One region of the Arthrobacter sp. SRS-W-1-2016 genome, then DNA from elsewhere that is predicted to be linked to it. Evidence: predicted binding sites of a transcription regulator. Region 1 holds the regulator's gene; the other holds the start of a gene.

Region 1 (9,660 bases):
CGTGCTGCGCGTATCAGGCAAGACGGGTGTCGGCGTTGAGGCCCTCCTGGACAAGATCGTCCGCGATCTTCCAGCCCCTGTCGGCGATCCCGACGCACCGGCCCGCGCCATGATCTTCGACTCCGTGTATGACACATACCGCGGCGTGGTCACGTACGTCCGCGTCGTGGACGGCATGCTGCACCCGCGCGAGCGAATCCAGATGATGTCCACCCGTGCCACTCACGAGCTCCTGGAGATCGGTGTCAGCTCTCCGGAACCCACCCCCTCCAAGGGTCTGGGCGTCGGCGAAGTAGGCTACTTGATCACCGGCGTGAAGGACGTCCGCCAGTCGAAGGTCGGCGACACGGTGACCAACCTCGCCAAGCCCGCTTCGGAATCCCTTGCAGGCTACGCCGATGCCAAGCCCATGGTCTTCTCCGGCTTGTACCCCTTGGACGGCACGGACTATCCCGTGCTCAGGGATGCCCTCGAGAAGCTGATGCTCAACGACGCAGCGCTGGTGTATGAACCGGAGACGTCTGCCGCCCTGGGCTTCGGTTTCCGCGTGGGCTTCCTTGGCCTGCTGCACCTGGAAATCACCCGTGAGCGCCTTGAGCGCGAGTACAACCTCGACCTCATCTCCACTGCTCCCAACGTTGAATATGAGGTCACGCTGGAGGACAAGCGGGTCCTGCACGTCACCAACCCGAGCGAATACCCCACCGGCAAAATCGCCGAAGTCCGCGAACCGATGGTGTCGGCCACCATCCTGGCGCCCAATGAGTTTGTGGGCGCCATCATGGAACTGTGCCAGAGCCGCCGCGGCGTTATGGGCGGCATGGACTACCTCTCCGAGGATCGCGTGGAAATCCGGTACCGCTTGCCGCTGGCCGAGATCGTCTTCGACTTCTTCGACATCCTCAAGTCCAAGACCCGTGGCTACGGTTCGCTGGACTGGAAGGCCGACGGCGAGCAGGTCGCCGACCTGGTCAAGGTGGACATCATGCTCCAGGGCGAGCAGGTTGACGCTTTCAGCGCCATCACCCACCGCGACAAGGCTTACGCCTACGGCGTCATGATGACGGGCAAGTTGCGCGAGCTCATTCCCCGCCAGCAGTTCGAGGTGCCCATCCAGGCAGCCATCGGCTCGCGAATCATTGCCCGTGAGAGCATCCGCGCCATCCGCAAGGACGTCCTTGCCAAGTGCTACGGCGGTGACATCACCCGTAAGCGCAAACTTCTGGAAAAGCAGAAGGAAGGCAAGAAGCGCATGAAGATGGTGGGCCGGGTGGAAGTTCCACAGGAAGCGTTCATCGCAGCCCTGACCACCGACGAATCCAAGGACAAGGCCAGGAAGTAATGGGGCTGTTCGCCCGGAACACTGCGGGACCGGCGCACGCTGTAGCGGTGCGCACAGGACAGCCACGAGGGGAAGTCTGTGCCTAGCGTTCTTCCCCTCGGGGATCCGGCACCTGCGGACGGCCTTTTGCCGCCGCAAGTGCTTGACGGCGTCGATTCACGGAAGTTTGGACTCTACGTCCACATACCCTTCTGTGCCGTGCGTTGCGGTTATTGCGATTTCAACACCTACACGGCCACGGAGCTTGGCGGCGGCGCTTCCCAGGACGCCTACGCTGCTACTGCCATTTCGGAAGTGGAGTTCGCCGTCCGGGCCATGGACGGCTCCGGGTTGCCGCAGCGCCCCCTGAGCACCGTGTTCTTCGGCGGCGGCACCCCGACCCTGCTCCCTGCTGAAGATCTGGCACTCATCCTGACGGCCGCCGTCGGGCGCTGGGGCCTGGAACCGGGAGCCGAAGTCACCACTGAAGCCAACCCGGACTCCGTGACGCCGGAGTCCCTCCGGCTGCTCGCCGACGCCGGCTTTACGCGGATTTCCTTCGGCATGCAGTCGGCGGTCCCTCATGTGCTCAAAGTCCTGGACCGCACGCACACACCGAGCCGGGTCCCCTTGGTGGTCCAGTGGGCGCGCGACGCCGGCCTTGCCGTGAGCCTCGACCTTATCTACGGCACTCCCGGTGAGTCCATGGCTGATTGGCAGGCGTCCCTGGAGACCGCCTTGTCCTACGCCCCGGACCACATCAGCGCCTATGCGCTGATTGTGGAAGAAGGCACCAAGCTGGCCGCACAGATCCGGCGCGGAGAAGTTCCCGGGATCGACGACGACGACCACGCCGCCAAGTACGAACTCGCCGACCAGCTGATCAGCGCCGCAGGGCTGGACTGGTACGAGGTCAGCAACTGGTCCCGCACTCCCGAACAGGCGTGCAAACACAACCTTGCCTACTGGCGGGGAGACGATTGGTGGGGCATCGGGCCCGGTGCGCATTCCCACATGGGCGGCGTCCGCTGGTGGAACGTCAAGCACCCCACCGCCTATGCCAACAGGCTTGGTAGCGGGGCCTCACCGGCCGCTGGACGCGAAACGCTCGACGCCGGAACCCGGGAAGTGGAACGCATCATGCTGGAGGCGCGGCTCGGCACCGGGCTTCAAGTCGACGCGCTCGACAAAGTGGGCCGTCACGCCGTCGCAGGCCTCATTGCCGACGGCCTGGTTGAACCCGCAGCGGCCTTCCAAGGACGGCTGGTCCTGACCCTCAAGGGCCGGCTGCTCGCAGATGCCGTGGTCCGCCGGATCCTTCCGGACTAGCGTCCGGCGCGGACGGCGGGCGCGCGAACCGTCATAGGCACCCGCGAAGAGCGGCTACTTGATCCAGCGCAGGTTGAAGCGGTAGCGGTGCGGCTGTCCGTGGTTGACGCGGATTCCAGCGGACACCGAGAAGCAGGTCACCGCGACCCAGATTCCCGTGGCAAGGACCGCGAACAGGTTTCCCACCACCGGGAGCAAGACGAGAATGTTGGCGAGCACCGCGGCAATCGTCGGCGGCAAAGTGAAGTTGAGGGCTTCCTTTGATTCCTGGGCCGTGAACGGACCACGTTCGCGGAAAATCAGGTAGATCAGGAGCGACGGAACACATCCAAGGATCCCGCCGAAGTGCGCCAGGGTTGCCCATTGCCGGTCTTCCGACGCGGTCAAGGGCAGCGCGTTGGCAGGAACGCCGCGGTACTGGGACTGGCCCGAGGCGCCGTCCCGATCGTCAGGAGCGTTGTCTGCCACAGTTTCTTCCTTCGAGTATCTATAGGTGCGGTGTTGCTGTCCCAGAATACTTGCTCGGCACGGGATCGGACGACCACGTCCGGGCCCGGAGGCATCCAAACCATCATGCGACGGTCAGGAAATCGATCACTTCCTCCACGCGACCCAGCAAAGACGCTTCCAGGTCGGCGTAGCTATGGACGGCGCCCAGAAGCCTCTGCCAACCCAGTCCCACGTCTTCGGCCGTCTCGTGCGGCCAACCGAACGACCTGAGGATGCCGGTCTTCCAATCCGTGCCGCGCGCTACGGTCGGCCATTGTTCGATCCCCAGCACCTTGGGCCGGATTGCCTGCCAGACGTCCACATACGGGTGACCGACGATCAGGACGTTTCCTTTGGCGCCCGGCAACGTCATGGCGTCGGCAGCGATGCGCGACTCCTTCGAATCCGGCACCAGGTGATCCACCAGGATTCCGAGCCGGCGGCCAGGGCCGGGGGAGAAGGCGGCGATGGCCGCCTTGAGATCGTCCACGCCGTGCAAGGGCTCGACGACGATGCCCTCCACCCGCAGATCGTCTCCCCAGACCTTTTCCACAAGCTCGGCGTCGTGCTTGCCTTCCACCCAGATCCGGCTTGCCTTGGCGACCTGGGCCCGCTGGCCGGCCACCCGGACGGAACCCGACGCCGTCCTGCCCGGTTGCGACGCGCCCTTTGCGGCCGCCGCGCGCGGCATCGGCGGGAGGAGCTTCACCGCTTGCCCTTCCAGCAGGAATCCGAAACCAAGCCGGAACGATTTCGCTTTTCCCCGCCGGTCCTCAAGCACCACGATGTGCATGCCTCCGGACTTCTCCACCCTGGTCACGGCCCCGACCCAACCGGACTGCACGTCCTCGAGCACCATTCCGCGTTCAACGGGCACTTCAGGCAGTTGCCGCTTGGCCGGCGAGGAGAGGTCTTGCGGGCCCCAATTGTCGTAAGACACGGTCTTCACACCACTTTGCGCTAAGGGATCGGTCACGGTCCTTGGCATTCCGCCGGACCGCGCGGGCATCATGTTCGCCGCGAGCGGTACCAATGCTAACAACGAGGTGGCTCATACTAGACTTGTTAGCACTTGGGCATGTTGAGTGCTAACTGTAGAAGTACCGGTTGTTGAATGGAGGTGGGCAGTGAGCGAACCACGCAAGCTTGAAGTGTTACGCGCCATCGTGGAGGACTACGTTCACTCCCGCGAGCCTGTCGGCTCCAAAGCCTTGGTCGAACGGCACCATCTGGGAGTGTCGAGCGCCACCATCCGCAATGACATGGCCCTCTTGGAAGAGGAAGGCCTCATTGCGGCACCGCACACCAGTGCAGGCCGCATCCCCACGGACAAGGGCTACCGCCTGTTCGTGGACCGCATTTCCGAGGTCAAGCCGCTGTCGGCTGCGGAGCGCCGGGCCATCCACTCGTTGCTTGAGGGCCCCGACGACGTCGAGGACATCCTGGAGCGCACGGTCCGGCTCCTGTCCCAACTGACCAACCAGGTCGCCGTCGTCCAGTATCCGCACCTGAGCCGCGCACGCGTCCGGCACATCGAGTTTGTCCTTTTGGCACCGCGCCAGGTCCTGGTAGTGCTGATCGCGGATTCGGGCAAAGTGGAACAAGGCGTTGTGCACGCAGCTGCGGACACTGCCGACGAAGAGCTCATGACGTTGCGCGCGCGATTCCTTGGAAGCATTGCGGGCTCACAGCTCGACCTCATGCCCCAAGTCCTTCCCTCGGTGGTGGCCTTGTGCCCGCCGGCGCTCCGGAACCTTGCAGGCGCCCTTGCCCACGGTCTCCAAAGGCTCGCCGACCGGAGCCGCGATGAACGCATGGTCATGGCCGGCACGGCCAACCTGGCCCGCTCCAACGTGGACTTCCCCCTGAGCATCGGCCCTGTCCTCGAAGCGCTCGAGGAGCAGGTGGTCATGTTGCGGCTGCTGTCGGACATGGCGGAAGACCCCCGGGGAGTCACGGTGAGCATCGGCCGCGAAAACCCCTATGACGGCCTCTCCGAGGCTTCGGTGGTTGCCACGGGCTACGGTCCGGGCAGCAGCGCCAAGATCGGCATTCTTGGACCCACCCGCATGGACTACCCCAACACCATGGCGGCCGTCCGTGCCGTCGCACGCTACCTTTCCCGCATTCTGGGCGGTTGACGGCTTCGGCTGGAACCGCCCCGCAAGAAACGCAGTGTACCCGTAATAAAGGAAGAGATACCGACTTTGAGCAGTCACTATGACGTTCTGGGCGTCTCGTCGGAAGCAACCGGCGAGGAGATCAAGAAGGCCTACCGCAAGCTTGCACGTAAGCTCCACCCCGATGTGAACCCCGGGGCCGGCGCTGCGGAGGAATTCAAAGCCGTGACCCACGCTTACGAGGTCCTCTCCGACCCCCAGAAGCGCCGCGTCTACGACGCCACAGGCAACGAGAACGGGACGGACAACGGTTTCGGCGGCGGCTACGCAGGCCAGGGATTCGCGTTCCAGGACATCTTCGACACCTTCTTCGGCGGAGGAGGTGGCGGCATGCAGGGGCCCGCATCACGTATGCGTCGCGGGCAGGACGCCCTCATCAGTGTGCGCATCGACTTGCGCGAGGCTGTCTTCGGCGTCAACAAGAAGCTTGAGGTGGACACTGCTGTCATCTGCCCCACGTGCGAGGGCTCATGCTGCCGCGCGGGCACCCACCCGGAGCGCTGCGACATCTGCGGCGGCTCGGGCCAGGTCCAGCGGGCCGTGCGCTCGATCCTCGGCCAGGTCATGACCGCGGCACCGTGTGGATCGTGCGAAGGTTTCGGCTCGATCATCAAGGATCCTTGCAATGAATGCAACGGCCAGGGCCGCATCCGCAGCCGCCGTTCGCTGACCGTCAAGGTGCCGGGCGGCGTCGCCACCGGAACCCGCATCCAGCTGTCGTCGCAAGGCGAAGCAGGTCCTGCGGGCGGGCCTCCCGGCGACCTCTACGTGGAGATCCGGGTAAACAGCGATTCCACCTACCTTCGTGAAGGCGACGACCTTCATGCAACGCTCAGTGTTCCCATGACCGCCGCGGCATTGGGCACGGAACTGCAGCTTGAGACCTTCGACGGCCCCCAGGAGATCGACGTCAAGTCCGGCACCCAGTCCGGCGAAGTCATCACCCTTCGCGGGCTGGGCGTCACCCACCTGCGCGGCTACGGCAGGGGAGACCTCAAGGTGCACCTGCATGTGGAGACGCCCGGCAAGCTAGACGCCGCCCAGGAAGAGCTGCTCCGCCAACTGGCCAAATTGCGCGGAGAGCAGTTCACCGAGGGCAAGCTCGTGGCCAGCGGCGGTATGTTCGCGAAGCTGCGGGACAAGCTCGGTAACCTGTAGCGGTGAGCAACCCCGTATTCTTCACCGCTGCCGGAACCTTGGACGGACTCGGCACCGGTGACACTTTCGTGCTCGACGGCGCCGAAGCCAGGCACGCTGTCACGGTCAAGCGCCTGGAAATCGGCGAAGCGGTCGACATCGCCGACGGTGCGGGTAAGCGGCTCACGGGCACCGTGGCCGGATCCGGGCAGGGTACCTTGACCGTCCTTGCCTCCGCCGTCCAGGAGGAAGGCCGCCCGGCCGTGCGGCTTGTGCTGGTCCAGGCGCTGGCGAAGGGCGACCGTGACGAGCTTGCCGTCGAGACGGCAACGGAACTCGGTATTGACGCCGTCGTGCCTTGGCAGGCCGAGCGTTCGATCGTCCGCTGGAAGGGCGACCGGGCTGCCAAAGCCCACGCGAAGTGGCAATCCGTCGCCACCGCGGCCGCCAAGCAAGCGCGGCGCGCGTGGATTCCCGAGGTGCGTGCCGCCGTCGACGGCTCCGGGCTGGCTGCGGCGGTAGCCGCGGCTGACCTGGCGATCATCCTTCACGAGGACGCGAAACGTCCCTTGCGCGACGTCCTGGAGAATTGGCGCGGCGGGATTTCCGGCGAGGACACCGACGCGGGGCGGGAAGTCCTGCTCATCGTCGGCCCGGAGGGCGGCATTTCACCGCGCGAAGTGACCAAGCTCAGCGACGTCGGCGCCGTCACCGCACTCTTGGGCCACCACGTGCTTCGCTCGTCGACGGCGGGTCCTGCCGCCGTCGTACTGGCCAGCGACATTCTAGGGCGCTGGTAGGAAGACCCCTCGATCAGCGGACGTTGAAGGAGCGGGTATCCGTCGGGACGTCGGCGTCGTTGGGACCGACCAAGGAGACCCGCAATTCATAGCGGCCGGCTCCGAGCCCCACGGTGAGGCTGAAGACGCCACCCTGTCCCGGTACGGTCGAAGCGGTGGTCTGCCCGGCCAAGTAGGACGATTTGTCGCCGTTTGAGTTCTCCCGAAGGATTTGCCAGTGCAGTTTCTTCGAGGGGTCCGTGCTCCGACCATTGAACTTGACCGGACCGGCAGGCAAGGTCAGGTCCTCCTGCGGGTCGATGATCCATACGGGTGCCACCACGGTGGCGTCGCGGACCATGGGGTCGCCGAGCTTGACCTGCCCGAACGCCATATAGTCTGTGTGCCCGTCCACCAGGATGGCCACTTTGATCTGCTGTCCGGCATCGATGAGGCCTGAGCTCGCTGCCGCGGCAGTGGCGGTATAGACGAGTTGCTGGATCGCCCGCTGCGCCATCCCGCCGTCGAGATTGGAATTGAACGCGTCACGGGAAACATCCACCGTGACAACGTTCTTACCGGAAATCGTGGTCGCCAGGCTGCTCGGATTCTGCCACGGCGTGAAGTAGTCGTGATCCAACGGCTTCTGGGACATCATGATCCGCAGGGCTGTGGTGATGGGGTTCTCGTTGCCCGGGTTGTCACGGAATTCGCGGTACAGGAACGTGTCCGTGTCGCTGCGGCCGATCCAATACACAGGGATCTTGTTCGAGGCCTGCGTCGTTTCGAGCGGAGCATTGCTGTCGGGGGCTGCCTGCAGGGCGACTGTCGGAGTGGGGACCGGCGTCGTGGAACCCTGTCCCGTGCGATCTGCGATGCAACCCGACAGGAACATGGCAGCCGTCAAGGCGGTCACAAGCATGGCGGAACGTTTCCGGATGCGAGTGCCGTGTGGAGTGACGGCTGGCCTGGTGATGGTGGATTCCTGCTCGTGTTCTGCCGCTGTGGTGCGGGGGAGTCGTGCGCCCGGTTTCGGGCACAGGGGCATTTTTGCCCATGAATCAGCTTGTCATAGTCCCGCGGACGCCGGTTGGCGTTTCGATACTCCGACGGCGAACTGCAATCCGATTGATACGAGGTCGATGCCGAGTTGATACCAAAGCGCACGGATCCGCCGCCCTGCAGCCCCGACGGGCACGGCCCGGAACCATCCGGGAGACTGGCTGGCGTAGGATTGAAAGCAATCCGAGGCCCGCGATCCTGCGCCCATCCAGCACACGGACATCGGAGAAAATCGATGGACATCACCAAGCCGGAGGAGCACAGGCCGCAAGGCCAGCACTATGACAGAATCATTGAACGGGCGGCCCAAGGCCGGCAGCGTTGACACAGGTCCGGCCGAGTTCCCGCACTCTGTCCCGGGCGCCCGGACGGAAGTTGTCATCTTCGACAACTCGGATCAGATGGTTCAGACCCTTGGCAGCCATGACGAGGCGTTGCGCTACATCGAAGCCCAGTTCCCCGGTGTCGACTTTCATGTGCGTGGCAACGAGCTCTCCTTCAGCGGCCCGTCAAGCGATGTTCCCCGGATCATGCGCCTCCTGGAAGAAGTCCGCGGCCTGGTCGGCAAGGGGACGGTCATCACACCGGACGTCCTCCAACAGCTCGTCTCCTTGTTGCGCAGCCAGTCGCTGCAGAACCCCGTGGAAATCCTGACCCACAACATTTTTTCGAGCCGCGGGCGCACCATCCGCCCCAAAACGCTGAACCAGAAAAACTATGTCGACGCCATCGACGACAACACCGTGATCTTCGGGATCGGCCCGGCGGGCACCGGCAAGACGTACCTGGCGATGGCAAAAGCCGTTCAGGCTTTGCAGCTCAAGGAAGTCAGCCGGATCATCCTCACGAGGCCTGCCGTCGAGGCAGGGGAACGCCTCGGCTTCCTGCCGGGAACGCTGAGCGACAAGATCGACCCGTACCTCCGTCCTTTGTACGATGCCCTGCACGACATGATGGACCCGGAATCGATCCCGCGGCTCATGGCGGCCGGGACCATTGAGGTGGCACCGCTTGCCTACATGCGCGGCCGCACGCTCAACGACGCGTTCATCATCCTCGATGAGGCCCAGAACACCACCGCAGAGCAGATGAAGATGTTCCTGACCCGCCTGGGCTTCGGCTCGAAGATGGTCGTGACGGGCGATATCACCCAGGTGGACCTGCCTTTCGGCGCCACGTCCGGGCTGCGCATCGTCCAGGAAATCCTCAACGGGATCGATGGCGTGAACTTTACGATGCTCGACGCGTCCGACGTCGTCAGGCACCGGCTCGTTGCCGACATCGTGTCCGCCTACAGCATCTGGGATGAAAAGCACCGGGTGCGTGCCCAGCACACGCCCATCCACGACAAACGGGGAGAACA
Region 2 (22,134 bases), on a different contig from region 1:
TTTCGACGTGCCGGAGGTGACGGCCGCCCTCGAAGCGTTCGTTGCACTTCTGGACCCGTATGGAACGTCCAACTCACTGTCGGCGAAGATTGTCCAGCTGACCATGCCGGGCGTACCCGATGTCTACCAAGGCACTGAGTTTTGGGATCGTTCACTCACCGACCCCGACAACCGGCGCGCGGTCGACTTCGAACGGCGGAGGGCAGCACTCGCAGCCCTCGACGCCGGTGTCCAGACTGAAGCGCGGGACGAATTTGCCAAGCTTCTGCTGACGTCCCGGGCCTTGCGCCTGCGACGCGACCGGCCGGAGCTTTTCGGTGGTTACAGTCCTGTCATGGCCGAGGGTCCCGCCGCCGAACACCTGATCGCCTTCGACCGCGGAACCGCTGCCGACGGTGGCGGCGCTATCACTTTGGGCACGAGGCTGCCGCGGAAACTTGAGCGAAACGGCGGGTGGGAGGAAACTTTCATTCGCCTCGGAACCGCGGTCCAGGATGAGCTCACAGGCAACAGTTACGCCCCGGGCGAGGTGCCCGTCGCAAGGCTGCTGCAGAGATACCCGGTGGCTTTGCTTGTACCCATTGGCTAGCCAGAGCACCGACAACGACGGGCCCATGAAGCCCGGACGAGACGATTGAGGGGGAGCGATGGCCGAGAAGACCAACGTGGGAAAACGGTTCGATGTATGGGCCCCGTCAGCAGAGTCCGTGACTCTGCTGGCGGACGGTCAGCACCACGAAATGCGATCACACGACGACGGCGGCGGCGCGGGCTGGTGGGCGGCGGACGTACCCCGGTTGGCCGGGACTGATTACGGCTATCTGGTGAACGGGGAGGGACCTTTTCCCGATCCTAGGTCGCAGCGCCAGCCGGACGGAGTCCATGCTCTTTCCCGCACCTTCGACTCCTCGTCTTATGCCTGGAATGATTCGGATTGGGCAGGACGCGGGCTTGGCGGCGCGGTCATCTATGAGCTCCACCTCGGGACCTTCACTCCGGAAGGCACCCTCGACTCAGCCGCGGAAAAGCTGGACTACCTCGTTGAACTGGGAATCGACTTCGTGGAGCTCCTGCCGGTCAATGCCTTCAACGGTCCCCACAACTGGGGGTACGACGGCGTGCTGTGGTTTGCCGTCCACGAGGGCTACGGGGGGCCGGAGGCCTATCAGCGATTTGTGGATGCGGCGCATGCTGCCGGACTCGGCGTGATCCAGGATGTGGTCTACAACCATCTGGGCCCCAGCGGGAACTACTTGCCGAAATTCGGCCCCTACCTGAAGTCCGGCGAAGGCAACACGTGGGGCGACTCAGTGAACCTGGACGGCTTCGGCTCCGACGAAGTCCGGCAATACATCCTGGACAACGCCGCCATGTGGTTGGATGACTTCCACGTTGACGGGCTGCGCCTCGACGCCGTCCATGCCCTCCGCGATGAGCGTGCCGTCCATATCCTGGAAGACCTCGCCAGCCTCGCGGATGGCATCGAAGCCGAAACCGGCGTCCCCAAGACCCTGATCGCGGAATCGGACCTGAACAATCCGCGCCTCATCTACCGCCGGGATACCAACGGCTACGGACTGGAAGGACAGTGGAGCGACGATTTCCACCACGCCGTGCACGTGAACCTTACGGGTGAGACGGCCGGCTATTACGCGGATTTCGATTCCTTGGGCGCACTGGCGAAGGTGCTTGAACACGGCTTCTTCCACGACGGGAGCTACTCTAGCTTTCGCGGCAGGCATCATGGCCGGCCCATCCGGCCGGGACTGGTCCATCCCGCGGCTTTGGTGGTCTGCAACCAAAACCACGATCAAATCGGAAACCGCGCCGCCGGTGACCGCCTGAGTTCGAGCCTGTCCTACGGCAGGCTGGCGCTCGCCGCCGTGCTGACCATGACGTCGCCGTTCACCCCGATGCTCTTCATGGGCGAAGAATTCGGCGCGTCCACGCCGTGGCAGTTTTTCACCTCGCATCCCGAGGAATGGCTGGCGGAGGCCACAGCGACGGGCCGGCTCAAGGAATTCGAACGGATGGGCTGGGACCCTGCGTTGGTGCCCAACCCCCAGGATCCGGAGACGTTTGAACGCTCCAAGCTCAAGTGGGAGGAAGCCCACGACGGCGATCACGCCCGATTGCTGGATCTTTACCGGGCGTTGGCGAAGCTCAGACGCTCGACGCCGGAGCTCGCCGGGGGCGGGTTCGCCGACACCCACGTCGACTTCAGCGAAGAGGACAAATGGCTGGTTCTTAGCCGGGGCGCCGTGCGGGTAGCCTACAACTTCGGGGACCAGACCCTGACGAAGGCTATGGACGGCGAAGTCTTGCTTGCCACGGAGTCTTCGGCCGCCGTCGGGAACGGAAAGCTGACGCTCCCGGGGGAGAGCGCCGCCGTCGTGCGCCTTAGCTGACAGCGAGCCGGAAGGTGACCGCGCCCACATGGCGGACCTTGCGCTTCGAGCCTCGAATGCGGTGGCAGGATGGTACGTATGACTTATTCGGCTGCGGAAAACCGCTATGAAACCATGCCCTACCGCCGCGTCGGACGCAGCGGCCTCAAACTTCCCGCGATCTCGCTGGGACTATGGCATAACTTCGGCGACGACAAGCGTTTCGAAGAGCAGCGCGCCATCCTCCGCCGGGCCTTCGACCTGGGGATCAACCACTTCGACCTCGCCAACAACTACGGTCCGCCGGACGGTTCGGCTGAAACGAACTTCGGCCGCCACCTGAAGGACGACTTCAAGCCGTACCGCGACGAACTCGTCATTTCCACCAAGGCCGGCTACTACATGTGGCCGGGCCCCTACGGAGAATGGGGCTCCCGCAAGTACCTTCTCTCCAGCCTGGACCAGTCGCTCCAGCGCATGGGACTGGACTACGTGGACATCTTCTACAGCCACCGTCCCGATCCCGAGACCCCGCTGGAAGAAACCATGGGCGCCCTGGACCACGCAGTCCGTTCCGGCAAAGCGCTCTATGCGGGGATCTCTTCGTACACCCCGGAGCAGACCCTCGAGGCGGCCCGGATCCTCAAGGAGATGGGCACGCCGTTGCTCATCCACCAGCCCAGCTATTCCATGCTCAACCGCTGGACCGAGAACGGTACGCCCAACCTCTACGAAACGCTCGACCAGGTTGGCGCGGGATCCATCGCCTTCTCCCCGCTGGCTCAGGGAATGCTCACCAACCGCTACCTGAACGGCATCCCGGCGGACTCGCGTGCCGCCAAGGAACGGTTCTTGTCCGAATCAGCGCTGACCGAGGAAAAGCTGAGCCGGGTGCGTGGCTTGAACGCCATCGCCGAAGGGCGCGGCCAGACCCTCGCCCAGATGGCTATCGCCTGGATCCTGCGCGAGCAGCCCAAGGGTTCGCCTGTGACATCGGCATTGGTGGGCGCGTCAAGCGTCGCCCAGCTGGAGGACACTGTGTCCGCGACCAACAACCTCGGCTTCACGTCGGAGGAACTGACAGCAATTGACGAGTTCGCCGTCGAATCCGACATCAATCTGTGGGCGCAGAAGTAGATTCGCACACTTAATTCACGAGCGGGGCCGGCTGGGAACAAAGCCGGCCCCGTTCGGGTTGGTTACAATGCAAAGAGCGCCGAATGGCGCTGTGCCTTTAAGACGCCGTCCTACACTCAGGTACGGACGCGCTAGGCACCTGAGGTTAGTTCTCAAAGGAGTTCCGTGTCTTCACATCCGATTCGTGTCGCCATTGTCGGCGTAGGTAACTGCGCCGCTTCGCTGGTCCAAGGTGTCCACTACTATCGCGATGCCGACCCCCAGGCCACGATTCCGGGTCTGATGCATGTCGAGTTCGGCAAGTACCACGTCAACGACGTCCAGTTCGTCGCTGCCTTCGACGTCGACAGCAAGAAGGTCGGCCTCGACCTCGCTGACGCCATCGGCGCCAGCGAAAACAACACCATCAAGATTGCCGACGTCCCCTCGACGGGCGTGACCGTGCAGCGCGGCCACACCCTGGACGGCTTGGGCAAGTACTACCGCGAGACCATCGTCGAGGCTCCGGAAGAAGCAGTGGACATCGTCGCCGCACTGCGCGAAGCCAAGGCCGACGTCATGGTCTGCTACCTGCCCGTCGGTTCCGAGGATGCTGCACACTTCTACGCGCAGTGCGCCATCGACGCCGGTGTTGCCTTCGTCAACGCCCTGCCGGTCTTCATCGCGGGCACCAAGGAATGGGCCGACAAGTTCACCGCCGCCGGTGTGCCGATCGTCGGCGATGACATCAAGAGCCAGATCGGCGCCACCATCACGCACCGCGTCATGGCCAAGCTCTTCGAAGACCGCGGCGTCACGCTGGACCGCACGTACCAGCTGAACGTCGGCGGCAACATGGACTTCAAGAACATGCTGGAGCGCGACCGCCTGGAATCCAAGAAGATCTCCAAGACCCAGGCTGTGACCTCCAACGTCGAGGCCGTCCTGCACGCCGACGACGTCCACATCGGCCCGTCCGACTACGTCGCCTGGCTCGATGACCGCAAATGGGCGTTCGTCCGCCTCGAAGGCCGCAACTTCGGCGATGCCCCGGTGTCCCTGGAATACAAGCTCGAAGTCTGGGACTCCCCGAACTCTGCCGGCGTGATCATCGACGCCATCCGCGCCGCCAAGATCGGCCTGGACCGCGGTATCGGCGGCCCGCTGCTCTCGGCTTCGAGCTACTTCATGAAGTCCCCGCCGGAGCAGTTCAACGACGACCTCGCCCGCGAAAAGGTCGAGGCTTTCATCCGCGGCGACGTCGAGCGCTAAACGCCCGCTCACTTATATCGGGTTTTGGCCGGACGCCCGCTCACTAATGTGGGGTTTTGGCCGGACGCCCGCTCACCTATGGGGGTTTTGGCCGGACGCCCGCTCACCTTCAGGTGAGCGGGCGTCCGACGTTTAAGCTCACGACACGGCACTTGCGAACCCGGATGCGACGGCAGGATCGACCCACGCTGACCGCAGCGCCTTCTTGATCTTCTTGGTGGCCAGCTCGAATCCGTCTGCCAGATCGTCCTTGCGGAACACGAGGACGGTCCACCCGGCAGCTTCGAAGGCTTTGTTCCGGCGTCGATCACTAAGTGTCTGGGCCTCCGCGAGGTGATGGCCGCCGTCGTACTGAATGGCGACCCGCCTGTGGCGGAACCCCAAATCCGCCGACGGCGAGAACGGATCGTCACTTCGCAAGCTGAGCTGGAGTTCGGGTTCGGGGATTCCCGCGTCCAGCATGGCCAAGCGAAGCATGGACTCCGGGGGAGAGTCTGCGCCCACGCGCATCAGTTCGAGCGCCTGCCGGGCACGCACGACGCCCTGCAAATTTGGATGCCGCTCCACCAAGGCGCGCAGTTCTTCAAGGGTAGCGAAGGGTGTGTCCCGCCCTTCCAGCGCCTGTCGGGGTACGCGAATCAGTTCGTCGCCCATACAGACGAGGTAGTCCAAAGGCAGCAGCCGGGCCATGTCCAGCCAAGTGCGGGGCCGGGTGCTGATCCGTATTCCATCAACGGATTCGACCTCGTCCTCGGCCGCGATCACCCTGTGCCCGATCACGCCCATGCGGCGGGCTCCAGGCAACGATCGCGGTTTGCTGAGGTGCAGCTCCGTCGAATCGGCAAGCCAGGGCGGAAGGCTGGAGCAGCGAAGGCGCGCCGCCGTCACGTGCGAGATCCAGGCACCGGGGGTGGCGGCCGACAGCGCACGGGCGGCCGCCTCCAGATCGAAGTCCCAGCCGCTCGGACGGTAGAGGTTACGGCTGACGCGCTCGACGTCGGCGCGAAGCAGGCGGCCGCGCGGGACGCCCCGGGCTTGGGCCTCGGCGAGCGTGAACGGACCTGAAAGCAGTTCAGTGGGAAGGGCAAACTCGTTTCGCATACCCGCATTGTTGCGCAAAGGGGCGGGTGCTCGCAGAAGTTATCCACAGGCCCGGGATTAGGCCGTAGATCTTGTCATCCTCCGGAGCTGTAGATGAGCGCGCGTTTCCCGAAAGTGCCATATAGGTGAGCGAGCGTCGCGTGAAAGGGCCATATAGGTGAGCGAGGGTCAGAAGAGGCCCACCGGGTTGCCGTGCTCATCGACGTCCATTCGCATGGCGGCGGGCTCCTTGGGCAAGCCGGGCATCGTCATGACTGCACCGGTCAGTGCGACGATGAAGCCCGCCCCTGTCTTGGGAATCAGTTCGCGGACATGCACCGTAAATCCCTTGGGGGCACCCAACTGGGAGGCGTCGTCGGTGAATGAATATTGGGTCTTCGCCATGCAAACGGGCATCCCGCTCCAGCCATTTTTCCGGATGTCCGCGAGGCGCCTGAGCGCGGGGACGGAGAACTCCACACCGTCGGCGCCGTAGATTTCCTGGACTATCGTGCGGATCTTGTCCTCCACTGACAGGCTCAGGGGATACAAATGACGGAAGTCCGACGGCGTTGCTGCCGCCACCACTCCGGCGACCTTCGCCGCAAGCTCGTCGCCGCCGTCGCCCCCTCCTCCTCTGCCCCAGACATCCGCGACCGCTGCCTGCACTCCCTCCCGGGCGCACCAGGCCAGCAGCCAGTCGAGCTCTTCTGTTGTGTCCGTCGCGAACTTGTTGATGGCAACGACCGGGGTGACGCCAAACTTCTCGACATTGTGCACATGCCGTTTCAAGTTCTCGACGCCGGCAGCGAGCGCCTCGACGTTCGGCTCCTTGAGAAGCTCCTTCGGGATGCCCCCCTGCATCTTCAACGCCCGGATAGTTGCGACCACGACGACGGCGGACGGCGCCACGTCCGCGATGCGCGACTTGATGTCCATGTACTTTTCGGCCCCAAGGTCGGCGCCGAATCCCGCTTCCGTGACCACGATGTCGGCGAGCTCCTGGGCCGTTTGTGTGGCGATGAGAGAGTTGCAGCCATGTGCGATGTTGGCGAACGGCCCGCCATGCACCAGGGCCGGCGTCCCTGCGATGGTTTGAACGAGGTTCGGTTTGATAGCGTCCTTCAGCAGCATGGTCAGTGCGCCCTGGACACCGAGATCAGCCACGGTGACCGGCCGCCGGTCATAGCTGTATCCGAAAGTGATGCGGCCGAGGCGCTCGCGGAGATCATCCAAGTCCGTCGCGAGGCAGAAGACGGCCATGATTTCGGACGCAACGGTGATGTCGAAGCCGTCCTGCCGCGGGACTCCTTGAGCGGGCCCGCCCAGGCCGATGATGACTTCGCGCAGCGAGCGGTCGTTCATATCGAGGACCCGTTTGAACGTCATGCGGCGGGGGTCGATGTTGAGCTCGTTGCCTTGGAAGATGTGGTTGTCCACGAGGGCCATGAGGGCATTATTGGCGGACGTGATTGCGTGGAAGTCGCCGGTGAAATGCAGGTTGATCTCGTCCATGGGAAGAACCTGGGAGTAGCCGCCACCGGTCGCTCCTCCCTTCATGCCCAGGATCGGTCCAAGGGAGGGTTCGCGCAGCGCGATCATCACGCGGTGGCCAGCCCGTGTCAAGGAATCGGCAAGGCCCACCGTGGTTGTGGACTTTCCCTCGCCCGCCGGCGTCGGGGACATGGCCGAGACGAGGACGATCTTGCCGGCGCGTTTGGCCGCCGGGAGACGCAGTTTGGCAGGATCGATCTTCGCCTTGAACCGGCCGTACAGTTCCAGGGCATCGACGTTGATCCCGGCACGCTCTGCGATTTCCACGATGGGACGTATCGCCGCACTCCGGGCAATGTCGAGGTCGCTCAAGATCTTGTTTTCAGACATCCTTGTCCTCAACTCCTCGGGAACACTGTCCGCGACAATCTATCAGTCGTGCCCTCATAGGTGAGCGAGGGTTTGGGGGATTGCGGCGATAGGTGAGCGAGGGTTTGGGGGATTGCGGCGATAGGTGAGCGAGGGTTTGGGGAATTGCCGCGATAGGTGAGCGGGCGTTTAGCTTGGGCGGACAAGGACGGCGCCGATGGCGGAGTGGTAGCTCTCGAGCGCGATGGCGGCCGTCCTGTGCCAGCCGAATGCCTCCGCATGGACGGCAGCAGCGCGGCCCATGTCTTCGCGGGTCCGGGGATCGTCGTACAGGGCTTCGATGACGTCGGCCCAGCGCGAGGGATCGTGGCCGTCAACCAAAATGCCCGTGCGACCGTCGGCAACGGCGCGGGACAGGCCGCCCACGTTGGTGGCCACCACCGGGGTGCCGCAGGCCTGCGCCTCGAGGGCAACAAGCCCGAACGATTCGCTGAAGGATGGCATCACCACGACGTCGGCTGAACGGAACCAGCCCGCCAGCTTGGGCGCCTTGACCGGTGCGCGGTGGGTGACGACGTCGTCGAGCCCAGCGGCAGTGATGAAGGACTGCAGATTGAAGTCCTTGGCGCCGCTCAAGGCGCCCAGGATGGTCAGTTCGAGGTCGATGTCGGGCCGCCTCTTGCGGAGGATTCCCGCAGCCTCGACGAAGATCTGCGGTCCCTTGAGCCGCTGGATGCGTCCAGCGAAGAGCAAGTGGAAACTGCCGGGCCGCACTCCAAGCTCGGCGCGGGACCGGGCCCGGAAGGCGGGAGTGAACACGGTGAGGTCAACGCCGGGGGGAGCGATGTCGATGTGGTCGAAATCGGCGTCGTAGTGCGACACGAGCTCCTGGGCTTCGGCAGGAGTGTTGGCCACGAGGCGGGTGGCTCCATCCACGATCCTCTGTTCGCCGTCTTCACGCAGGCGCGGCTCCGGGCGCTCGCCGGATTCGAGCACCAGGTTCTTGACCTTCGCCATCGTGTGCATCGTGTGGATCAGCGGCACGTTCCACAATGCGGAGAGTTCGAGGCCGGCCACACCGGACACCCAGTAGTGCGAATGGATGGCGTCGTAACGGCCGTGCGGTTGCCGCTGCCGGATCCTCTCGACTTCGGCAACCATGGCGTGGAGAAGATCGGGCAGTTCCTCCTTGGGCAGTTTCCGGGGCGGGCCTGCCAGGACGTTGTGGACGCAGACGCCGGGACCTGGATGTTCGACGGCGGGCTGCCCGGCGGACGTCGAACGCGTGAAGATCTCTACCTCCACGCCAAGATCAGCCAACGCCATGGCCAGCGCCCGGACGTAGACATTCATGCCGCCCGCATCGCCCGAACCCGGCTGCTCCATAGGCGAAGTATGGAGTGACAGGAAGGCCACGCGACGGATCAACGACACCGCTACCTCCTGTATCCAACGCAATTCAACAAGTTCCGCAAAGCGATAAATCCTCTGCGTCCCAGCGAAAACACTACTCCTGAGCTCCCCGGCATTGCAGCCAGCCTGCAGGGCCGGCCGTGCATGGCGGGCTGATACCGTAACGGACGTGAGCCACTCAAACAGCGAAACAGCAACGGCGGCGGCCGTTAAATACGAGATCCGGCCCGCCCGGTCAAGCGACTGGCCCGGGATCTGGGCCGTCCTGGAACCCGTGATCCGGGCAGGGGAGACCTTCACCTGGGACCGCGACACTACCGAAGAAGCCGCCCGAAGCAAATGGATCAAGGAAGCGCCCGGCCTGACCTTTGTGGCAGTGCGCGACGGCGACGTGCTGGGTACCGGTGAACTGCACGCCAACCAGGGCGGAGGCGGAAGCCACGTGGCCAACGCCGGCTACATGGTCCGTGCCGACCAAGGCGGGCAGGGAATCGCCCGGGCACTGTGTGCCTATTCCTTGGTTGCCGCCCGGGATGCCGGGTTCAAGGCGATGCAGTTCAACGCCGTCGTCGAAAGCAACGTTCGCGCAGTGGGACTGTGGCAGTCCATGGGCTTCCGTATCCTGGCGACCATCCCCGAGGCCTTCCAGCATCCAACCCTTGGCTACGTCGGGCTGCACGTCATGTACCAGGAACTTTAGCCCGGTCCGCGATTCGTCCGGTCCGCGCCGGGCTAAAGCTATGCACAATCGTGGCCGCGGCGTAGTCTGCCGTGCATGGACGCAACGCCCAGGGCCCGATTCGATCCCCTCGCCGCGATCCGTGACGATGCGCCGGGGGAAGGGGCCAACCCAGGTTGCGACCTCCTGCTGACTGGCACCGTGTTCCAGGACATTATCTTTACCGGACTGGACCGCAGCCCTGAACCGGGGACCGAAGTGTGGAGCCAAGGCATGGGGACCTGCCCTGGCGGCGTGGCCAACCAAGCGATCGCTGCTGCGCGGCTTGGACTGCGGACCAGCCTCGCTGCGGCCTTCGGGGATGACGGATACGGGGACTTCAACTGGCGGATCCTGGAAAGCCAGGAGCACGTGGACCTCTCCCTGTCCAGGCGGTTCGAAGGCTGGCATTCCCCGGTCACTGTCTCGTTGTGCGTCGATCAGGATCGTTCCATGGTCACCCACGGACATCCCTCGCCCATGAGCGCTTCGGAACTGATTGGCGAGCCGCCCAAGGCGCTTGCCGCCGTCGCGGACCTCGGCGAGGAGCCAGAGCCCTGGATGCTGGCGGCAAGGAGAGCTGGCGTCAAACTCTTCGGCGACGCCGGATGGGATCCGACGGGAGAATGGTCTTCGAGGCGGCTCGACCAGCTCGGCAATTTCCACGCCTTCATGCCGAACCAACGGGAAGCGATGGCCTTCACCGGCAAGGACAACCCCTGGTCTGCCCTCTACACCCTCGCCGACCGGGTTCCGGTGGCTGTAGTGACGCTGGGAGCGCAGGGAGCCATGGCCGTGGATTCCGAAACCGGTGAGGAGGAGTGGGTGCCGTCCCTTCCTGTGACGGCGTACGACCCCACCGGTGCGGGCGACTGCTTCGGTGCGGCGTTTGTTGTGGGCTGCCTCGCCGGATGGCCGTTGGGGGACCGGCTCCGTTTTGCCAATCTTTGCGCCTCGCTGGCGGTACAGGAAGTGGGCGGCTCGCTGGCTGCACCTGGTTGGGGAGACATCGCCGATTGGTGGCAGCGCGCCAACGCCCGGCGGGAGCGGCAGTCCAGCCAGTGGCTCAAACGGTTCGCCTTCCTCGAGGACATTGTGGGGGATGTCCCGCCCGGGGCCCAACGTCGTGCGACGGCCACGATCGCCCACAACTCGGATGCTTGAGCGGCGCCCACGCCAGTCAACCCGCCCGCTCCAGTCAACCCGCATGTCGTTGCGGCACTAGAATCGTGAGGGTGACTTACGAAGCAGCTGCCAGTTTCGAGCCCTTGAAGAGATCGGGTTCGGCAACGGTCCTCGAACGATCAGCCGTCATTGACCTGGACGCCATCCGGCACAACGTACGCCAGTTCGTGGCCATTGCCTCGCCCGCAAGCGTCATGGCCGTGGTCAAGGCCGACGCTTACGGCCACGGCGCGGTGCAGGTGGCGCGGGCAGCCCTCGAAGCCGGTGCCCGCTGGCTCGGTGTTGCCCACATTTCGGAGGCTTTGGCGCTGCGCGCTGCTGGAATAGACGCCCCCATGCTGGCCTGGCTGCACACCAGCCAAAGCAACTTCCAAGCGGCGGTTGCCGCCGGCGTCGACGTCGGGATTTCCGGCTGGGAGCTGGACGCGGTGGTCGCCGCGGCACGCGAGCAGGAACGCCCGGCCCGCATCCACCTCAAGGTTGACACTGGCCTGGGCCGCAACGGCTCCACGATCGCCCAGTGGGACCGGGTGGTGGGCCAGGCCATGGAGTACCAGGACGAGGGCCTCCTGCGCGTGGTGGGCATCTTCTCGCACTTGGCTGTGGCCGATGAGCCCCACCGTCCCGAGACCGATGAACAGTTGGCAGCCTTCCGGGAAGCGATTGCGGTGGCGGAGGACGCCGGAGTGGACACCGAAGTCCGGCACCTGGCCAACACGCCCGGTACGCTGTCGCGCCCGGATGCCCACTTCGACCTCGTCCGCGTAGGGCTCGGGCTCTACGGGCTGTCACCTTTCGAAGGACAAAGCTCGGCGGAACTCGGCCTGCGCCCCGCCATGACGGTGCGCACCCTCGTTTCCAACTGCAAGCGGGTGCCCGAAGGCCAGGGGGTGTCCTATGGCCTCGACTACCGGACGTCCAGCGAGAGTTCCTTGGGCCTGATCCCCCTCGGCTACGCCGACGGCGTGCCGCGCGTCGCCACCGGCGGACCGGTGCGGGTCAATGGAGTCAACTACCCCGTGGTCGGCCGCATCGCGATGGACCAGATGGTCATCGACCTGGGGAAGCCGGTAACAGACGAAGCCGGCTGGCTGGGTGCCGAAGCCGTCATGTTCGGTGCCGGCGCCGGCGACGGCCCGACGGCGGACGACTGGGCCGCCGCGGCGGGAACCAATAACTATGAGATTGTCACGCGCATCAGCCCGCGCGTGCCCCGCATCTACATCAATGAGATCCCGGGGACGGATGCCCGGTGAGCGGGCCGTCGATTAGCAAGGCCCCGTTGACTGAGGCCTTGTGGGAACGGACGGTCAAGGTCGCGACGGCGGAGCAGACGCACGCTTTGGGTTCGGCGCTCGCCGGGGTCCTTGAGCCCGGTGACCTGCTCGTCCTGACAGGCGAACTCGGTGCCGGCAAGACCACTTTCACGCAGGGACTCGGCGAAGGACTGGGTGTCCGGGCCGGCGTCATTTCACCTACGTTCGTCCTGGTGCGCATCCACCCGAACCTGCCGGACGGGCCGCGCCCCGGCGGTCCCGACCTGGTCCACGTCGATGCCTACCGGCTGGGGTCCGCCGCGGAAATCGACGACATCGACCTCGAAAACACCATGGACAACTCCGTGACGGTTGTCGAATGGGGGCGGGAGCGCGTGGAACACCTTTCGGATAGCCGCCTGGACATCGAGATGCACCGGACCGTGGGCGGCGCGGATACGGCGGTAACCCGCCCGGAGGCGGGGCAGGACGCCGTACTGGACTTCGACCCGGAGGACGACGACGAACCCCGCACCATCGTTTTCCGCGGCTTTGGCCCTCGTTGGAGCGCCGTGCCCGGAATATTGGAGGAGAACGCCTGATGCTGATCTTGGCCATTGATACTTCGGCCGTGGCGAGTGCGGCACTCATCTCGGACGATGCCATGGAGGGCGTGGTGGAATCCTTCGCCACGGAGGACACCCGCAGCCACGCTGAGGTCCTGGCGCCAGGCATCGAGAAACTCCTGGGCGACGCGGGCGTAAGCGGTGCAGACCTCGACCTCATCGTCACCGGCGTCGGCCCCGGGCCGTTCACCGGGCTTCGCTCGGGGATTGCGACCGCCCGCACTTTGGCGTTTGCGTGGAACAAGCCTCTTTTCGGGCTCATGAGCCTGGATGCGATCGCTTTGGAAGTGGCAGAGTCAACAGAGGCGCAGGCAGAGTTCCTGGTGGCCACGGACGCCCGTCGCAAGGAGGTCTACTGGGCGCGCTACACGCTCACGGAAGGCCAACTTCCGCAACTCGTGGACGGTCCGCACGTCGGGTTCGCCTCGGAGTTGCCCGATCTACCGGTCTTCGGCGCCGGCGGCGGCATCTACGCGGATGTCGTCAACGCGAACGAGGAATTCAGCACCACCCAGCCCGACGCAGCCTCGTTGGGCCAGTTCGCCATGGCCTTGCTCACTGCGGGCGAAAAGCTGCCGGACTCCACACCCTTGTATTTGCGGGAATCCGACGCGCAAGTGCCCGGCCCCAGGAAGCGTGCCTTGTGAACCCCTCGTACCAATTCAAGCTCGACGGCGTGACCTTGCGTAACATGACCCCTGACGACGTCACCGCGGTCGAGGTCCTCGAGCGCCGGCTCTTCCCGGTGGACGCGTGGCCGATGCAGATGTTCTTCGACGAACTTGCCCAGATAGATACCCGCCGTTACGTCGTGGCCGAAGCCGACGGAAAGATCGTGGCCTACGCCGGGCTCATGTGCATCGAGCCGATCGCGGACGTCCAGACAATCGCCGTCGTGCCCGAATTCGAAGGCAGGGGAATTGGCTCCGCCATCCTCACGGAACTGATCGAAGAGGCCCGACGGCGGGGCGCGGTGGAAGTGCTCCTGGAGGTCCGCGCGGACAATCCACGAGCGCAGGCACTGTACGTGCGGTTCGGCTTCGAGCAGATCCACGTGCGCAGGCGGTACTACCGCGACGGCACGGACGCCCTCATCATGAGGTTGACATTGACTGAAGGAATACCGGCATGAACCACCCCGGCCACGTGAATCAGCCCGGCACCGTCCAGCCGCTCGTGCTGGGGATCGAATCCTCCTGCGACGAAACCGGCGTCGGGATCGTCCGCGGAACCACGCTACTGACCAACACGGTGTCTTCCTCGATGGATGAGCACGTCCGTTTCGGCGGCGTCATTCCGGAGATCGCTTCGCGCGCGCACCTGGACGCTTTTGTTCCCACGCTGCAGGAGGCCTTGCACGAAGCAAGGGTGGCGCTGGACGATATCGACGCCATCGCCGTGACCTCCGGACCCGGCTTGGCGGGCGCGCTCATGGTGGGCGTCTGCGCGGCCAAGGCGCTCTCTGTTGCCACGGGCAAGCCGCTCTACGCGATCAACCACTTGGTGGCGCACGTCGGCGTCGGGCTCCTTGACGGCGCCGGTGGCGGCACGGGGGGACTCGGTTCAGGCGCTCGGCTGCCGGAAAATCTCGGAGCGCTGCTCGTTTCGGGCGGACACACGGAAATCCTGCGCATCCGCAGCATCACCGACGACGTCGAGATGCTTGGTTCCACCATCGACGACGCCGCAGGCGAGGCCTACGACAAGGTCGCCAGGCTCCTGGGCCTTGGCTACCCGGGCGGACCGGCCATCGACAAACTCGCCAAGCACGGCAACGCCAAGGCCATCCGTTTCCCGCGCGGCCTGACGCAACCGAAGTACATGGGGACCGCGGAGGAACCGGGACCCCACCGCTACGATTGGTCCTTCAGCGGGCTCAAGACCGCCGTCGCGCGCTGTGTTGAACAATTCGAAGCCCGGGGCGAGGACGTTCCCGTCGCCGATATCGCCGCCGCGTTCCAGGAGGCGGTGGTGGACGTCATCACGTCCAAGGCTGTGCTGGCCTGCAAGGAGAACCGCATCACGGATCTCCTGCTGGGTGGTGGCGTCGCTGCCAACTCCCGGCTCCGTGAACTGACAGGGCAACGCTGCGCCGCGGCGGGGATCACCCTGCATGTGCCGCCGCTGTCACTGTGTACCGACAATGGAGCCATGGTTGCTGCCCTGGGCGCGCAGCTCATCATGGCCGGAATCGGTCCCAGCGGCGTTGCTTTCGCTCCGGATTCCTCCCTGCCGGTGACCACGGTTTCGGTGTAGGCACGGGACCCGGCCGGTGGCCGGACAGCAGCGCTATGCGGTCGGAACGGACCTCATTTGCTCCACGAGATCCTGCACGACCGCGTGAAGATCGCCGTCGTGCTGGGCGGCGACGCGGCGCTGGCGCTGGTAGCCTGCTCCGCGGGCGATGATCTTTTCGACGTCGGCCAGTTCCGCCGAGCAACCCAGCTTTTCCGCGACAGGCGCCAGACGCAGCAGCGTTTCCTTCAGGTGCTCAGTGACGAGTTGCTCGTTGCCTTCGGCATCGAGGATGATGATCGCGTCCATGCCGTAACGGGCGGCGCGCCACTTGTTTTCCTGGATGTGCCATGGCGGCATGGTCGGAATGCTGCCGCCGTTGTCCAGGATCGTGGAGAACTCGTCCACGAGGCATTGGGTCAGGGCCGCAACGGCGCCGACTTGCTCGAGCGTGGCGAGGCCATCGCAAATGCGCATCTCGATAGTGCCCAGGTTCGGCACGGGCCGGATGTCCCAGCGGATTTCAGACAGGGTGTCGATCACTCCGGTAGTGAACATGTCCTGGACATAGGACTCGTATTCGGCCCAACTGGGGAACTGGAATGGCAATCCGGCCGTGGGCAGTTGCTGGAACATCAGGGCGCGCTGTGACGCATAGCCGGTGTCTTCGCCACCCCAGAACGGGCTGGAAGCGGACAATGCCTGGAAATGGGGGAAGTAGTTGACCAACCCGTCGAGGATGGGGAGCGCCTTGTCCCTCCGGTCGAGGCCGACATGGACGTGGACTCCATAAATGACCATTTGCCGTCCCCACCATTGGGTCCGGTCAATCAGCTTGGCATAGCGCTCTTTGTCCGAGACGGGCTGAAGCTGCGGCGGGCTGAAGGGATGGCTGCCAGCGCAGAAAAGTTCCACGCCCATGGGGTCGGTGACTTCCCTGACAGCCTGCAGCGAGCGGGCCAGGTCTTCCTTGGCTTCCTTGACGGTGTTGCACACGCCCGTGACAAGTTCGACGGTGTTCAGGAGCAGCTCACGTTTGATGTGCGGATGCTCGTCGTCTTCGTTGAGGTCCGGGTGCCGCGATGCGACGCCACGCAGCACCTCGTTTGCGACGGAGACCAGTTCGCCGGTGCGTGCGTTGACGAGCGCGAGTTCCCATTCCACCCCCAGGGTCGACTGCCTGGATGAAGCGAAATCAATCTGCACGTGGGTCCCCTCGGTATTTGCCAAAACGCCCTGAGCAATGCCCGCCGTGGGGCCGTCAGCGGTTGGCTCAAGTCTAATGCAGGGGCGGTACGGTACCGCATGACGGGTACCGCGAGGGAAAAGGAAAGCAAAGCCGCTTGCTAATGAGAATGATTTGCATCTATACTGCAACCCCGAACCCGAGAAGGAGAACCCCATGAAAGTCAGGAATTCGCTGCGTGCCCTCAAGAAGGTTCCCGGCGCGCAAGTGGTGCGTCGGCGAGGCCGCACCTTTGTCATCAACAAGCTGAACCCGCGCTTCAAGGCGCGCCAAGGCTAGCTCCCCGTCTAGGCTGGGCAGAGAACCCGCTACGCGAAGGAAGCCCCGTTATGCCGATCCTCAACAAAGACATGACGCTTTGCATTTCACTCTCTGCCCGGCCGAGCAACAACGGAACGCGTTTCCACAACTTCCTCTACGAGGCGCTCGGCCTGAACTGGATCTACAAAGCCTTCGCTCCCGCTGACCTTCCGAACGCGATCGCCGGCGTGCGCGGCCTGGGCATCCGCGGCTGCGCCGTCTCAATGCCGTACAAGGAAGACGTCATCGCCCTGGTCGACCGCATGGACGCATCGGCCGCGGCTATCGACTCGGTCAACACGATCGTGAACGACGATGGCGTACTCACGGCCTACAACACCGACTACACCGCGATCGCCCAGCTGATCGAGCGCAACGCGATCGACCCGGCGTCGTCCGTGCTGCTCCGCGGTTCCGGCGGCATGGCCAAGGCCACCGCGGCAGCCTTCCGCGACGCCGGATTCTCTCGCGTCACGGTGGTTGCGCGGAACGAGAAGTCCGGACAATCCCTCGCGGCGCTCTACGGCTTCGACTGGCAGGCCGAAGTCGGGGAGTCGACCGCGGACGTGATCGTCAACGTCACGCCGATCGGGATGGCCGACGGACCCGAGTCCGGCTCGCTGTCCTTCCCCGAAGCGGCGGTCGCGGCCGCGCAGGTGGTGTTCGACGTCGTCGCCCTCCCTGCAGAGACGCCGCTCATCAAGGCTGGCCGTGCGGCAGGAAAGACCGTCATCAGCGGCGCCGAGGTGGCCACGATCCAGGCGCTCGAACAGTTCGTGCTCTACACCGGCATCACGCCTACTCCGGAGCAAGTGGCCGCTGCCGAAGAGTTCACGCGAGCCCAGTAAGGCGCCACGGGCCTGGCTTGGCGCAAGCTAGTCGGCCGCTACCGGCTCCACCACAACAGCCACCTTTTCCTCGCCGATCCGCGTGAGGACCAGGGTGGCTGTCTTGTTGCCGCGGCCTTTCGCCGAGCCCTTTCCGGCCGGCAGCAATTGTTTCCGCAGTTCCTCGGGGGTGACGGAGGTACCGCGCTTCTTGATGTCCAGCACACCGATGCCGTTGGCCTTCACCCAGGACTTGAGGGCCTTGACGTTCAACGGCATGACCTCCAGGACTTTGTAGGCGCGGGCGAAAGGGGTCTCCACCAGCTCCGGAGCGCAAATGTAGGCGATGTGTCGGTCCACCAGGTGCCCGCCCAACCGGAGTGCGACGTCGGCCACCAGTCCGGCGCGGATCACCGCGCCGTCCGGTTCATAGAGGTACCCCTCCACAGGTCCGACGCCGGGCACCGGGCCGCCGTCGAAATCTTCGCCGCTGGTGATCTCGGCTGCGCCCTGCGGCCCGAGCACCAGTGCCGCACGGCGGATGCCGGGACGGGCGACGTCGTTGAACCACAGCGTTACTTCGGTGACGTCCCCTCCCACCGAGACCCACTGCGCCTCACAGCCGGCCGGAACCGATTCGTGGGGCATCCCTGGACCCATCTTGACGCCGACCGACTTTCCGGTAGCGGCCAGCGATTCAACGAAGGACAACGGCGGCGAGAACGCCTCCGGATCCCAGATACGTTTCGTCCCCGACGACGACGTCGTGCGGCGCGCCGGATCGAGCCACACGCCGTCGACCCCGTCGAGGGGCACGGACGTAGCGTCAGTGTGCACCACTGACGCATGCGGGAAAGGCATGAGGTTGATGGTGGCGCACGCTGCGGTGGTCTCATCCAGTTCCACGGCGGTGACCTTAATGTCCATCGAGGCCATGGCCATGGAGTCGGCTCCGAGCCCGCAGCCCAGGTCCGCTACGTGCTGCGTGCCCGCCTTGGCGAAACGCTCGGCGTGCCTGGCTGCCACATTGAGCCGGGTGGCCTGCTCCAGGCCGGCTTGGGTGAAGAGCATCTGCCGGGCGAATTCGCCGAACTTGGCCTCGGCCCGGGTGCGGAGCCTGGATTGGGTGAGGACGGCGGCCACGAGCCCGGGGGAGTGGCCGTCCTTGCGCAGGCGGGCGTTGAGGGCCAGCGCTTCGCCGTCGCGGTACGGTCCCAAGGATGCCAGAAGTTCCCAACCCTCCGTTGTCAGCAAGGGGGCAATGTGGTCCTGGGGTGTGTCAGCCATGGGAACTAGCCTAGTGCTCGCCTGTCATACGGGGTGGAGGGGGATCCGGGAGCACTCGGGCGGATAGGGTTGATGCCATGGAAGACAACCCAGTACGCCAGCCTGACGACGCCAATGGTTCTCCCTCTGTCCCCGATAGACGTCCCTTCGCCGGAAATCTTTCCAAGTATGCCCGCCCGGCGCTTATCGTCGGTGCTTTGATTGCTGTTGTCTGCATCGCTCTCTTGATCATTATTTTCTTCCTCGATTCCTTCAACGCAGCTACCTACTCCATGACCGGAAAGAGCGTCCAGGACGCCACTGACGAGGCCCGGGACATCCGGGACACCTATTCCGGTGCGCGCATCGGTGCGATCGTCGGGCTGGTGGTGTTCGGCGTCGTCGCGCTCGCGAGCGGCCTGGTGCTGTACTTGAACCGCGGAACCGCGCCGGCGGAAGAGTACGACGACGGCGAGGATGTCGACTTCGACGACCTCGCCGGGCAATGAGCTTCCGAACCGGAAGCGGCGCTCCGGGCGTTCACCCGTGACGGAATTCTGGCACTCGCCTTGACCGAGTGCTAATGCTTACATAGAGTCTTGATTAGCACTCTCCCTAGGCGGGTGCTAATGCCGCCAGGCACTTACCGGCACCGCGACGACGGTAAGCACGCCACGGCACCCCTGGTTTGATAGTCCATGTACTACCTCACGTAAAGGAGAGATCCGAGTGTCGGTCTCCATTAAGCCTCTCGAGGATCGCATTGTTGTCCGCCCGCTCGAAGCAGAGCAGACCACGGCTTCCGGCCTGGTCATCCCGGACACTGCACAGGAAAAGCCGCAGGAAGGCGAAGTTGTTGCAGTTGGCCCCGGCCGCTTCGATGACAACGGCAACCGGGTTCCGGTCGACGTAACCGTTGGCGACGTCGTCATCTACTCCAAGTACGGCGGAACTGAAGTCAAGACCGGCGGCAACGAATACCTCGTTCTGTCCGCCCGCGACGTTCTGGCGATCGTCGTTAAGTAATTCCCTGGATCCCGCATCGCAGATCACGTCGGACTTTTCCGGTCGAATCAGCGGTGCGGGTTTTCCGTCTTGAAAGGACACAACCATGGCAAAGCAGCTTGCGTTTAACGACGCTGCCCGTCGCTCGCTCGAAGCAGGCATTGACAAGCTCGCCAACACCGTCAAGGTCACCCTTGGCCCGCGTGGCCGCAACGTCGTTCTGGACAAGAAGTGGGGAGCTCCCACCATCACCAACGACGGCGTGACGATCGCCCGCGAAGTCGAACTCGACGACCCGTATGAGAACCTTGGCGCGCAGCTGGCCAAGGAAGTCGCCACCAAGACCAATGACGTCGCAGGCGACGGCACCACCACGGCCACCGTGCTGGCGCAGGCCCTCGTCAAGGAAGGCCTGCGCAACGTTGCCGCTGGAGCCGCCCCCGGCGAAATCAAGCGTGGCATCGAGGTTTCCGTCCAGGCCGTGGCTGCCCGCCTCCTGGAGAACGCCCGCGAAGTAGAAGGCACGCAAGTTGCCAGCGTCGCCGCGATCTCCGCCCAGAGCGATGAGGTTGGCGAGCTCCTCGCCGAGGCTTTCGGCAAGGTCGGCAAGGATGGTGTCATCACCATCGAAGAGTCCTCCACCACGCAGACCGAACTGGTCCTCACCGAGGGCATGCAGTTCGACAAGGGCTACCTGTCCCCGTACTTCGTCACTGACGCGGAACGCCAGGAAGCTGTTCTGGAAGACGCGCTCATCTTGATCAACCAGGGCAAGATCTCCTCGCTGCAGGAATTCCTGCCGCTCCTCGAGAAGGCCCTGCAGGCCGCCAAGCCGCTCTTCATCATTGCTGAGGACATCGACGGCGAAGCGCTGTCCACCCTGATCGTGAACCGTATCCGCGGCACCCTGAACGTCGTCGCCGTCAAGGCACCGGGCTTCGGCGACCGCCGCAAGGCCATGCTGCAGGACATCGCCACACTGACCGGCGCGCAGGTAGTCTCCCCGGAGCTCGGCCTGTCCCTGGACCAGGTTGGCCTCGAGGTCCTCGGCAGTGCCCGCCGCATCACCGTCACCAAGGACAACACCACCATTGTTGACGGCGCCGGCACACCCGAGGACGTCGCAGCACGCGTCGCCCAGATCCGTGCCGAGCTGACCCGCACCGACTCCGACTGGGACCGGGAAAAGCTGCAGGAGAGGCTTGCAAAGCTTGCCGGCGGCATCGGCGTCATCAAGGTCGGCGCAGCCACCGAGGTCGAACTCAAGGAAAAGAAGCACCGTATCGAGGACGCAGTGTCCTCCACGCGTGCTGCCCTTGAAGAAGGCATCGTCTCCGGCGGCGGTTCAGCCCTCATCCACGCCCTCAAGGCACTGGACGAGGACGCTGCCGTCAAGGCACTGGAAGGCGACGCGGCTGCCGCCGTTGGCATCGTCCGGCGCGCCCTGACCCAGCCCCTTCGCTGGATCGCCCAGAACGCTGGCTTCGACGGGTACGTCGTCGTCGCCAAGGTTGCCGAGCTGGAAGACAACCATGGCTTCAACGCGAAGACCGCCGTGTACGAGGACCTGATCGCCGCCGGCGTGATCGACCCCGTCAAGGTCACCCGCTCCGCGCTCCAGAACGCCGCGTCCATCGCAGCCCTGGTTCTCACCACCGAGACCCTGGTTGTCGAGAAGCCGGCCGAAGAAGACGAGCACGCAGGCCACAGCCACTAATCCTGGTTGTCCGACGCAGGAGGCCCGGTCCCGTTCTTGGGGGCCGGGCCTCCTGCGTTTGGCTCCCGGCCACCTTCGTCCCGGCATGGACGAGCCCACAGTTGGCACTCGGTATTCGCCATGTCAACGTCCAGCCAAGCATGACCTAATTGAGTGATGGATGCTTCTCGAATGGATTTTCGATTGGCACTTGTTATTACGAATCAGTAAGATTTATGGTTCGATCTAGGTCATTGAGGGGCATTGTTGTGTCAACTGCGCAAACGACGGCTACTACCAAGGAGCAACGTCGTTCCAGTGGCACCGGGAGAAAGCCGAACTTTCGCCCTGAAATTCAAGGCTTGCGCTCCCTCGCGGTGCTCATGGTGGTTACGTACCACGTGTGGTTCGGCAGGGTTTCCGGTGGCGTAGACGTTTTCCTTCTGGTGTCCGCCTTCTTGATGACATTGCAGTTCACAAACCGCTATGCGCAGCACCGGCCCATGGACCTGCTGAGGCATTGGCTTCACTTGTTCCGGCGGCTGCTTCCGGCAACCGTCGTGGTTCTCCTGGGTACTTTGGCCGCCATCTTCGTGGTCCTCCCCAAAACCCGGTGGGCAGCCCTGGTCGACCAGGTCTGGGC

What was found. Region 1 encodes HrcA, which represses chaperone genes, less so after heat shock. Its sites were predicted from a motif close to TTNGCACTCGNNNNNNNCGAGTGCNAA; they were not measured.
Region 2: a site for HrcA is predicted at 19,348-19,374, ahead of groES (co-chaperone GroES). Genes of this name have one in related genera too.

The regions. Positions count from the first base shown of each region.
Region 1 is NZ_MTPV01000003.1:5,665-15,324, forward strand. Features, by position in the region: gene lepA (translation elongation factor 4) at 1-1,342, shown strand, start outside; gene hemW (radical SAM family heme chaperone HemW) at 1,421-2,650, shown strand; gene BMF89_RS00415 (DUF4870 domain-containing protein) at 2,705-3,118, opposite strand; gene BMF89_RS00420 (DUF3097 domain-containing protein) at 3,222-4,079, opposite strand; gene hrcA (heat-inducible transcriptional repressor HrcA) at 4,267-5,280, shown strand; gene dnaJ (molecular chaperone DnaJ) at 5,347-6,477, shown strand; gene BMF89_RS00435 (16S rRNA (uracil(1498)-N(3))-methyltransferase) at 6,480-7,256, shown strand; gene BMF89_RS00440 (GerMN domain-containing protein) at 7,270-8,157, opposite strand; gene BMF89_RS00445 (PhoH family protein) at 8,579-9,660, shown strand, end outside.
Region 2 is NZ_MTPV01000064.1:2,474-24,607, forward strand. Features, by position in the region: gene treY (malto-oligosyltrehalose synthase) at 1-589, shown strand, start outside; gene treZ (malto-oligosyltrehalose trehalohydrolase) at 648-2,408, shown strand; gene mgrA (L-glyceraldehyde 3-phosphate reductase) at 2,487-3,524, shown strand; gene BMF89_RS16285 (inositol-3-phosphate synthase) at 3,690-4,775, shown strand; gene BMF89_RS16290 (DUF559 domain-containing protein) at 4,914-5,876, opposite strand; gene BMF89_RS16295 (formate--tetrahydrofolate ligase) at 6,045-7,739, opposite strand; gene mshA (D-inositol-3-phosphate glycosyltransferase) at 7,908-9,152, opposite strand; gene BMF89_RS16305 (GNAT family N-acetyltransferase) at 9,352-9,831, shown strand; gene BMF89_RS16310 (carbohydrate kinase family protein) at 9,907-11,013, shown strand; gene alr (alanine racemase) at 11,118-12,290, shown strand; gene tsaE (tRNA (adenosine(37)-N6)-threonylcarbamoyltransferase complex ATPase subunit type 1 TsaE) at 12,317-12,892, shown strand; gene tsaB (tRNA (adenosine(37)-N6)-threonylcarbamoyltransferase complex dimerization subunit type 1 TsaB) at 12,892-13,563, shown strand; gene rimI (ribosomal protein S18-alanine N-acetyltransferase) at 13,560-14,048, shown strand; gene tsaD (tRNA (adenosine(37)-N6)-threonylcarbamoyltransferase complex transferase subunit TsaD) at 14,045-15,172, shown strand; gene BMF89_RS16340 (glutamate--cysteine ligase) at 15,206-16,357, opposite strand; gene ykgO (type B 50S ribosomal protein L36) at 16,554-16,676, shown strand; gene BMF89_RS16350 (shikimate 5-dehydrogenase) at 16,727-17,545, shown strand; gene BMF89_RS16355 (class I SAM-dependent methyltransferase) at 17,573-18,811, opposite strand; gene BMF89_RS16360 (hypothetical protein) at 18,889-19,299, shown strand; gene groES (co-chaperone GroES) at 19,520-19,816, shown strand; gene groL (chaperonin GroEL) at 19,902-21,512, shown strand; gene BMF89_RS16375 (acyltransferase family protein) at 21,728-22,134, shown strand, end outside.